2 regions of the Serratia sp. NFX21 genome follow, and region 2 is predicted to be linked to the other one. Evidence: riboswitches for the same ligand, from Rfam matches in the RefSeq annotation. Region 2 holds a riboswitch; the other holds the start of a gene.
The links. Region 2 has a riboswitch for thiamine pyrophosphate ahead of thiC (phosphomethylpyrimidine synthase ThiC). Riboswitches for the same ligand answer to the same signal wherever they lie in the genome.
Positions count from the first base shown of each region.

Region 1: linked by a shared signal. The riboswitch ahead of tenA (thiaminase II) and the one ahead of thiC (phosphomethylpyrimidine synthase ThiC) in region 2 are both predicted to bind thiamine pyrophosphate.

Region 1 is NZ_CP183196.1:3,811,801-3,816,800, reverse strand. Features, by position in the region: gene ACNT1W_RS17930 (ABC transporter substrate-binding protein) at 1-725, opposite strand, end outside; gene ACNT1W_RS17925 (ABC transporter permease) at 742-1,509, opposite strand; gene ACNT1W_RS17920 (ABC transporter ATP-binding protein) at 1,506-2,261, opposite strand; gene tenA (thiaminase II) at 2,258-2,938, opposite strand; TPP riboswitch at 3,001-3,103, opposite strand; gene ACNT1W_RS17910 (LLM class flavin-dependent oxidoreductase) at 3,274-4,296, shown strand; gene ACNT1W_RS17905 (GlxA family transcriptional regulator) at 4,374-5,000, shown strand, end outside.
Region 2 is NZ_CP183196.1:784,448-789,447, forward strand. Features, by position in the region: gene thiS (sulfur carrier protein ThiS) at 1-82, opposite strand, end outside; gene ACNT1W_RS03650 (HesA/MoeB/ThiF family protein) at 79-828, opposite strand; gene thiE (thiamine phosphate synthase) at 833-1,471, opposite strand; gene thiC (phosphomethylpyrimidine synthase ThiC) at 1,464-3,407, opposite strand; TPP riboswitch at 3,523-3,647, opposite strand; gene ACNT1W_RS03665 (Rsd/AlgQ family anti-sigma factor) at 3,687-4,190, opposite strand; gene nudC (NAD(+) diphosphatase) at 4,290-5,000, shown strand, end outside.

The DNA of each region.
Region 1 (5,000 bases), 2.2 Mb from region 2:
GGGTGAGCCTGCAGGTAATCGTTGCCTTTTTTCAGCGCCGTGAGGAATTTTTTGATTTTCGGCTCGCCTACCGCGTCGCGATTGGCGACGATAATCAGTTCGTCGTAGGCTGGCACGCCGTAGTCTTCCACGTTAAACACCACCGGACCCTTGCCCTGCAACTTTAGCTCCAGCGCTTCGATATTACGATATCCGCCAATCACCGCATCAACCTGACCTGCCAGCAGGGCGCTGGTCAGTTGGAAATTAACGTTGATCAACTTACCGTCGTCAGGGTTGAGGTGTTCATGCTTGAACATGGTTGCCAGCGTGGCCTGTTCGATGCCGCTGACCGAGTAACCGATTTTTTTGCCCTTCAGCCCTGCCGGGGTGGTAATGCTTTTATCCAGCGTAATCACGGTATTGAGCGGTGAATTAATCAGGGTACCCACGCGCACCAGCGGCAGGCCCTGATCGGCAAAGAAATGCAGCTGCGGCTGATAGGTGATGGCCAGATCGGCCTGTTTTGCCGCCACCAACCTTGGTGGTAGCGCCGGATCGGAAGGCGGCACAATCTTGACGTCCAGGCCTGCGGCCTTGAAGGCACCGATCTGCTCGGCCACCATAATCGGCGCGTGATCGGGGTTGATATACCAGTCGAGCACCAGCGTCAGTTTTTCTGCGGCGGTAGCTTGCCCGGTCAGCGTGGTGCAGAGCATCAGTCCGCAGAGGGTTTTATTAATCATTGTGGATCCCTTGTTATCAGTCATTTTCCGGCGCCCAGTCGATCAGGCGTAGCAGCAGCGCGTCCACCGTCACCCAAAGCAGGACGGTCATCAGCACCAGAATAAACAGCGCGGCAAAACAGACGTCGGTCTGCATGCGCGCGTTGGCGTTCAGCATTACGTAACCCAAACCTTCCGCCGAGCCGACCCATTCACCGATGATCGCGCCGATCGGGGCGACGGCGGCGGCCATGCGTAGCCCGGAGCCAAAGGCCGGCAGTGCCGCCATCAGCCGCACGTGCCGCAGTTGCGCCCAGGGAGAGGCGCGCAGGGTGCGGGCCAGATCGAGATAATCGTTATTGACCCGGCGCAGTCCGTCGAAGAAGGCTGAAGTGACCGGGAAGAAGATCACCAGCACGGCCATCACCACCTTGGCGCTCATGCCAAAACCGAACCACAGCACCAACAGCGGGGCCAGTGCAAACACCGGGATAGCCTGACTGGTTAGCACCAGCGGCATTAGCCAGCGTTGCAGCCGCGGGGAATAAATCATGCACAGCGCCAGTACGGCACCGAGCAACACCCCGGCCAGCAGGCCGCAGGCGATCTCGGCGGCGGTGATCAGCGTGTGGTAACCGAGGTAAGCCCGGTTGTTCCACAGCGCCTGCGCGACTGAAGAGGGTGAAGGCAGCAGAAAAGCCGCAATATCACCCAGAGTGACCAGACCCCACAGCAATAGCAGGCCGGCAAACACCGTCAGGCTGCGGCGCATCCGCGACAGACGGCTTTCAATCTGTGGTTTCATCCGGCGGCCCTCACCAGTTGCAACAACAGCTCGCTCTGGCTTTTTAGCAGTTGAGGATCGTCCGGTGCGCGCGGCGGCAAACCTTCGATAACATGGCTATCGTCAATACCGGCGGGATAGCGGGACAATACCAGCAGGTGATGGCTGAGACGGCAGGCTTCCATTGGGTCGTGGGTAATTAGCAATACGGTGTGCTGCGCCAGCAGTTCGGCGGCCAGTTGCTGGATCATGGCGCGGGTAATGGTGTCCAGCGCCGAGAAAGGCTCATCCATCAGCACAATCGGCTGGCGTTCATACAGGGTACGGGCGATGGCGGCGCGCTGACGCATGCCACCGGACAGCGCAGCAGGCAAGGCATTGCCATAACCACTCAGCCCCACGCGTTCCCGCAGGTGCTCGGCCCAGGGCCGATCGACCTTTTCACCGCGCAGCCGCGCGCCGAGGCTGATGTTCTGGTCAATGGTCAGCCACGGATAGAGCAAATCCTTTTGCCCCATATAAGCGATGCGCCCGGCAATCGGCAGGCCGTCACTGCCGGTCACCGAACCGGAGGTGGGTTTTTCCAGCCCGGCAATAATCTTCAACAGGCTGGTTTTCCCCGCGCCGCTGGCACCGAGCAGGGCGACAAAACTGCCACCTGCGATATCGAAGCTCAGTCGCTCGAAAATCACCTGCTGACCAAAGCGCAGGGTTAAATCCCGTACCTGAATACCCGGCCGAACGCCATGGTGTTGCGCGTTGCCTATACTCATTGGGCATTCAGCCCCATTTGCCAGAAGGCAGATTCCAGCCGGGTGGCGGTGGTGAAAATCTCTGACAGTTCGCCCAGGCGGCTTTCTGCACCGCGCTGGCGGCCGACGTTTTCCAGCAGATCGATAGCGGCCTGCACCCCGGCCAGATAGCCCGGATCGCCATAGTTGCGGATCCACGAGGCATAAGGGTTGCCCTCCATCACCGTGGCAGGGTCGCCCAGCAGCCGCAGGCCAATCTCGGCATAGCCGGCGACGCAGGGCAACAGCGCCGCCAGCAGGTCGAGAGCGTCCCCGGAGTGGCCGATATCGAGTACATAACGGGTGTAATTGAGGGTTTCTGCGGCTTCTGGCTCGGCGGCAATCTGCGGCTCGCTGAGGCCCCAGTCGGCGCAATAGGCCAGATGCAAAGGCAGCTCGGCGACAATCGCATTGAGCGAGGCGGTGGCCGTGCGCATCTCCGGCAGGGTGCGCAGTTTGCTGACCAGCAAGGCGTAAGCGCGGGCAAAGTGGATCAGGAACAGATAGTCCTGGGTCAGATAGCGGCGGAAAGCAGGTTCGGGTAGCGTACCGGCGGCCAGTTGCTGAATAAAGGGGTGAGCGACATAGTCCTGCCAGTGGCTACCGGCGCGCAGGCGCAGTTGGCCGTAGAGACCGTCGTCGAATTGGGGAGTAAACATGGGACCTCCAAAAGTGAGTGGAGATCCGGGCGCGCTGAGGTATGAACAGGCAATGACTGATAGCGTTATTGCCGACCCGTCCCTTCGCTGGCATGACCCAGATCAGGTTCAAAGGGTTCGGCTTGCGCCATCTCAGCCCATTACAGGACACCCCTCGGAGGAGCCTGTTATACGATATTTACTTTTTGATTACAATGTTTGGGCGGGGGGAAACCTGGAGGATTTTCTCTGCCAAAAACGGTTCGTTTAGTGCGGTCGAAGACAATTTTTCTGGCCTGACAGGGGGCATATTTGTCACTGTAATCCGGTCATAATTGAACCTAAGGACACCACCCATGAAGAAAATTGGATTTCTCTCTTTTGGCCACTGGACGCCTTCGTCACAGTCGGGCACCCGTTCGGCCGGCGATGCGTTGCTGCAATCGATCGACCTGGCCGTCGCGGCAGAAGAGCTGGGGGCGGATGGGGCCTATTTCCGCGTGCATCACTTTGCACGCCAGCTTGGCTCGCCATTCCCGCTGTTGGCTGCCATCGGTGCCAAAACCCAGCGTATTGAGATTGGTACCGGCGTGATCGACATGCGCTATGAAAACCCGCTGTATATGGTTGAAGACGCCGGAGCCGCCGACCTGATTTCAGGCGGACGCTTGCAGCTTGGCATCAGCCGCGGTTCTCCCGAGCAGGTGATTGATGGCTGGCGTTACTTTGGTTACACGCCTGCGGACGGCGAGACCGAAGCCGATATGGCCCGCCGCCACACCGAAGTGCTGCTGGACGCGCTGCGCGGTGAAGGCTTTGCCGAACCCAGCCCGCAGCCGATGTTCCCTAATCCTCCTGGCCTGCTGCGCGTTGAACCTTTCTCCGCCGGCCTGCGGGATCGTATTTGGTGGGGTGCCAGCTCAGACGCTACGGCAGTTTGGGCCGCGAAGCTGGGGATGAACCTGCAAAGCTCGACGCTGAAAAACGACGAAACCGGCGAGCCGTTCCACGTGCAGCAGGCCAAACAGATCCGCGCTTACCGCGAGGCCTGGAAGCTGGCAGGACATAAACGAGAGCCGCGGGTGTCGGTCAGCCGCAGCATTTTTGCGCTGATGAACCAGCAGGACCGCAGTTACTTCGGCAATAGCGGGCAGGAAGGCGATCAGGTGGGCTATATCGGCGATCAGACCCGGGCGATATTCGGCCGCAGCTATGCCGCCGAGCCGGAGCTGCTGATCAAACAGCTGGCGCAGGACGAAGCCATTGCCGAAGCGGATACCTTGTTGCTGACGGTGCCAAACCAGTTGGGCGTTGAGTATAACGCCCATGTGATTGAGTCGATCCTGAAGCATATTGCACCGGCGCTGGACTGGCGCTGATAAGTCGCGTACCGAAAGCCCGCCAGCCTCTCCGGTGGCGGGCTTGACTTATTTTGCTCATTTTGTATTTTAAGGACATGCATACTTTTCTGATTATCGTCCCCGAAGGGGGCATGTTATTCGAGTCGGCAGGCATCGCCGACATCCTGATGCAAGCCAACCGCTTGAGGCCCAACGACGCTCCGCTCTACCGGATGGCGATCGTCACCACCCAATCTCACCGGGTGGTGCATGGGTCGTCCGGCTTGAATCTGTTGGCCGATCATCGTCTTTCAGATCTCGACCCAGAGCAGGAACGCGACACCATCATAGTGACCGGAAAAGGCGCGACCGAGGAGGAGAGTGCCTATGTTGTCGACTGGCTACGGCGTGCCGCACCCCAGGCGCGGCGTATTGCGTCGGTTTGCGGTGGGGCGTTGCTGCTGGCCGAAGCCGGTTTGCTGGATGGACGCCGTGCCACCACCCATTGGCGATTGCTGGAAACCTTGCAGACTCGTTTTCCAAAAGTGCAGGTCGAAAATGGGCCGTTGTACGTGCAGGATGGTTCCGTCTGGACTTCGGGCGGGGTCAGTTCCGGCTTCGATCTCACCTTGGCTCTGGTGGAAGACGATTACGGTTTTGTTCAGGCACGCGAAGTGGCGCAAGATCTGGTGATGTTCCTGCGTCGGCCTGGTGGTCAGGCGCAGTTCAGCCGTTATCCTTTA
Region 2 (5,000 bases):
GGCGTTCCAGTTGCTCGAGCAGGGCGCTGACGCTCAGCGGTTGTGCCAGTTCCAGCGGCTGGTCATTAAGCCGAATTTTCATGCTGTCCCTCCGCACGCCGGACAGGTGCTGGCCTGACTGAGTTGCAAGGTGCTCCAGCTTTGTTGTTTACCGTCGAACAGCCGCAGTTTGCCGCTGATGGCGGAAGGCAGGCCCGCCAGCATTTTTATCGCTTCCAGCGCTTGCAGGGTGCCAATGACGCCGACCACCGGGCCGAGTACGCCAGCGGTACGGCAGTTGCGTTGGGGTTCAGTTTGTTCCGGATACAGGCAGGCATAGCAGCCGTGGGCATAGGGAGGTTCTATCACCAGCAGCTGACCGCTGAAACCCACCGCACTGCCGCTGATCAGCGGTTTACCGGCCTGGATGCAGGCGGCGTTCACCGCATGGCGGGTTTCCATGTTATCGCTACAGTCCAAAATTAAATCGGCGCGTTGTACGGCGCGCTGTAACACTTCCCCCTGCAGACGCTGTTCCAGCGCAATGGATTCGACCATCGGGTTCAGCGCCTGTAGCTGGTGCTTTGCCAGGGCGGCTTTGCTTTGGGAAACGTCGCTGCTGCGATAGAGGATCTGACGCTGCAAATTGGTGACGTGCAGCCTATCGTCATCGGCCAGCAGCAGGGTGCCGACACCGGCGGCGGCCAGATAAAGCGAGGCGGGGGAGCCTAACCCCCCCAACCCGACGATCAGTACCGTCGACTGTTTTAGTTTCTCTTGGCCTGCGGGGCCGATGTCTTCCAGCAGCAACTGGCGGCTGTAGCGCAGGAATTCTTGATCGTTCAGCATGGCATCACTCCTTGCCTTCGATCAGTTGCAGCAGTTGTGCAGTCGCTGCGCGCCAGTCCGGGGCCTGGGTAATGGCGCTGACCACGGCGACGCTACCGACGCCACAATCCAGCACTGCCGCCACGCGATCGATACTGATCCCGCCGATCGCCACCGTTGGGTAGTCACTCAGCCCGGCGATATGGCGTTTCAGCTCCACCAGACCCTGTGGGGCAGAAGGCATGTCTTTGGTTTGCGTCGGAAAAATATGCCCCAGTGCGATATAGGAAGGTTTTACCGCAATGGCGCGGGCCAGTTCACTATCGTCATGAGTGGAAACCCCCAAACGTAGCCCGGCGCGGTGAATGGCGGCCAGATCGGTAGTGTCCAAATCCTCCTGGCCGAGATGTACGCCATAGGCACCGTGCTTAATCGCCAGTTGCCAGTAGTCGTTGATAAACAATCGGGCGTCGTAGCGCTTGCCGAGGGCAATAGCGGCGGCAATGTCGTCCTCGACCTGTTCATCCGGCAGATCCTTAATCCGCAGTTGAAGGGTAGTGACGCCTGCGTCCAGCAAACGGGCAATCCATTCAACGCTGTCGACTACCGGGTATAACCCCAACTTGTGAGGCGTGGCGGGGAAGGGCGTGGTGATATCAGTCATTGCTCAATTCCTCTTGCAGGTTACCGGCGCTGTGGTACAGCTCGCTGCCGCGTGAGCGGAACTCGGCCGACATCTTTTCCATGCCGGTTAGCTGCACTGCTATCGGTTTGGCCGCTTCTTGCGCGGCGGCATAGTCGCGAACTTCCTGCGAAATTTTCATCGAGCAGAATTTTGGCCCGCACATAGAGCAGAAGTGGGCGATTTTGCCGGACTCCTGCGGCAGGGTTTCGTCGTGATAAGCGCGAGCAGTGGCTGGATCAAGCGCCAGATTGAACTGATCTTCCCAGCGGAATTCGAAGCGCGCCTTGGACATGGCGTTATCGCGGATTTGCGCACCGGGGTGGCCTTTTGCCAGGTCGGCGGCGTGAGCGGCAATTTTGTAGGTGATCAGCCCCTGCTTGACGTCCTCTTTGTTCGGCAGCCCGAGATGCTCCTTTGGCGTGACGTAACACAGCATGGCGCAGCCGAACCAGCCGATCATCGCGGCCCCGATGCCGGAGGTAAAGTGGTCATAACCCGGAGCGATATCGGTGGTCAGTGGGCCAAGAGTATAGAATGGTGCTTCGTGGCAGTGCTCCAGCTCCTCGGTCATGTTGCGGCGGATCATCTGCATCGGCACGTGGCCAGGGCCTTCGATCATCACCTGCACATCATATTCCCAGGCAATTTTGGTCAACTCACCCAAAGTGTGCAGTTCGGCGAACTGTGCCTCGTCGTTGGCGTCCTGAATTGAGCCCGGCCGCAGGCCGTCGCCGAGGGAAAGAGAAACGTCATAGGCGGCGCAAATCTCACAGATTTCGCGGAAGTGCTGGTACAGGAAGTTTTCCTGATGATGTGACAGGCACCATTTGGCCATGATCGAACCGCCGCGGGAAACGATGCCGGTCAGGCGTTTGGCGGTCATCGGCACGTAGCGCAGCAGCACGCCGGCGTGAATGGTGAAGTAGTCAACCCCTTGCTCCGCCTGCTCCAGCAGCGTATCGCGGAACATTTCCCAGGTGAGGTTTTCCGCCACGCCGTTCACCTTTTCCAGCGCCTGATAGATAGGCACCGTGCCAATTGGCACCGGGCTGTTACGCAGGATCCATTCGCGGGTTTCGTGGATATAGCGGCCGGTAGACAGATCCATCACGGTATCCGCGCCCCAGCGGGTGGACCACACCAGTTTCTCGACCTCTTCCTCGATCGAGGAGGTCACCGCCGAGTTGCCGATGTTGGCGTTAACCTTCACCAGGAAGTTACGGCCGATGATCATCGGTTCGGATTCCGGGTGGTTGATATTGGCGGGGATGATGGCGCGCCCTGCGGCGACTTCCTGGCGAACGAATTCCGGCGTGATATTCTCCGGCAGGTTGGCCCCCCAACTTTGGCCAGGATGCTGGTGGCGTAATACCTCGCCACGGATGCGCTCGCGCCCCATGTTTTCGCGAATGGCGATAAATTCCATTTCCGGGGTGACGGTGCCGGCACGCGCGTAGTGCAACTGGGTCACGCGTTTGCCCGGTTGTGCCTTGCGCGGCAACGGCAGATGTTCAAAGCGCAGGTGATCCAGGCCTTCATCGGCCAGGCGCTGCTGGGTGAAACCTGAACTGACGCCCTTGAGCGCTTCGGTATCACCGCGTTCAGCGATCCAACCGGCGCGTAGCTTCGCCAGGCCGCTATGCACGTTGAGTTCTGATTGGGGATCACCGTAAGGGCCGGCAGTGTCGTACACCGGAATCGCTTCGTTTGGCTCGTACTTCGGGTTGTCCTTATCGCCACCGATCAGCGTCGGGCTGAGCTGAATTTCACGCATTGGCACCTGCAGGTCACTACGTGAGCCCTGCAGATAGATCCGGCGTGAGTTGGGGAAGGAAACGCCTTGCAGGGTGTTGATAAACTGCTGGGCTTCTTCGCGTTGCTCTTTACGAGCGCGGGGTTTGTTAACGTTAGACATAGCAAGTTCCTACCAGTGTGTTGGGTTGGGAAAGTTGCTTGTCTGGAGCTCGGAGGGAGTAATGATGCTGGCCGGCAAAGCAGGATTATCCCAAATCGGGGTCACCTGCCTGTGGCGATAGATTACTCTTGTTCCCTTCGCGGGTATTAACCCGATCAGGTTCCGCGGATCCCGAATTAACGGTCTCAGCCTGGCCAATTTGATGAACAAATCAGGCGCTAGGCACTCCGACAAGATGCCCTCCAGTATAGGAGGGATAATAAAAAAGACTACAAAATTTTAGCCGGCTGGATCCAGCGTTTTGTCCGGCTCAGCCTGCTGCCAGGTTTCAGCCGCCAGTTGGATCAGCCTGTCTTCAAGGGTAAAACGAGCCGCCAGCGTTTCACCGATATCGGATAACGCCTGATGTAATTCCAGACACAGGTCCTGATCGATATCCACTTCGGTATAGCGATCGTGGAAAGCCATGATCTGCTCGGTATTGGCCCACAGCTTGGGATAGATGTTGACCGCCAGAGACATTTTCGGACTGGATGCGCCTTCCACTTGCTTGATTATTCTGTCATAGATATGAAAATGGCCGGCGGAGAGATAATCCACCAGATTATGGCAAAAGTTCTCCAGCGCTTTTTCATTCAGCGGCGTATGCTTTTCTTTGTTAGGTTTAATGCCCACCAGGGCACAATAGGCGACCAGCAACTGCTTGCGTGCCTGAAGCCATTGATCTACTAATTCATTACTACCACCAACGCGCTGAGTCAGGCTTTCCAAACGGTTGAGCATGTTTGACTCCGTAAGTAATAAAACGTAACAGTAAGTTATTAAAATGTAACAAGGCCGATTTGTAGAGTGCCAGTGAAGCTGAGGTTGTGCAACAACGATATGGAACTTGCATTAACGGGTAATGAAAATGGCTGGTGGATCGTCAGCCATGAAAGCAAACTTTGGTTACCGAACGGTGAATTGCCGTGCGGTTTGGCCGCGTCATTTTCCCTGCTGGGAAGAATGGCTCGTGTTATTGGCGAATGGGAAGGATTGCCGGTCTGGCTGGTGCGCCACGCAATGCCGCAGGAGATGGGATCGGTACGCCAACTGTTAGAACTGGATCGCGGGCTGTTCCAGCTTGCCGGACGGGGCGTACAACTGGCCGAGTTTTACCGTTCCCATCGCTACTGCGGTTACTGCGGCCATGAAATGCATCTCAGCCGCACCGAAAGTGCCTGCCTGTGCGGTCACTGCCGGGAGCGCTACTACCCGCAGATCGCCCCCTGCGTGATCGTTGCCATTCGGCGTGACGATGAGATCCTGCTGGCACAACATGTGCGCCATCGCGGCGGTATTCATACCGTACTGGCCGGCTTTGTCGAGGTTGGCGAAACGCTGGAGCAGGCGGCCGCACGCGAGGTGATGGAAGAAAGTAATATTGAAATCAAAAACCTGCGTTATGTCACCTCACAACCCTGGCCGTTCCCGCACTCGTTGATGATGGCCTTTATGGCCGATTACCACCGCGGCGAGATCCGCCACGATCCGAAAGAGCTGCTTAACGCCGGTTGGTACCGCTACGATCGGTTGCCGCTATTACCGCCGCCC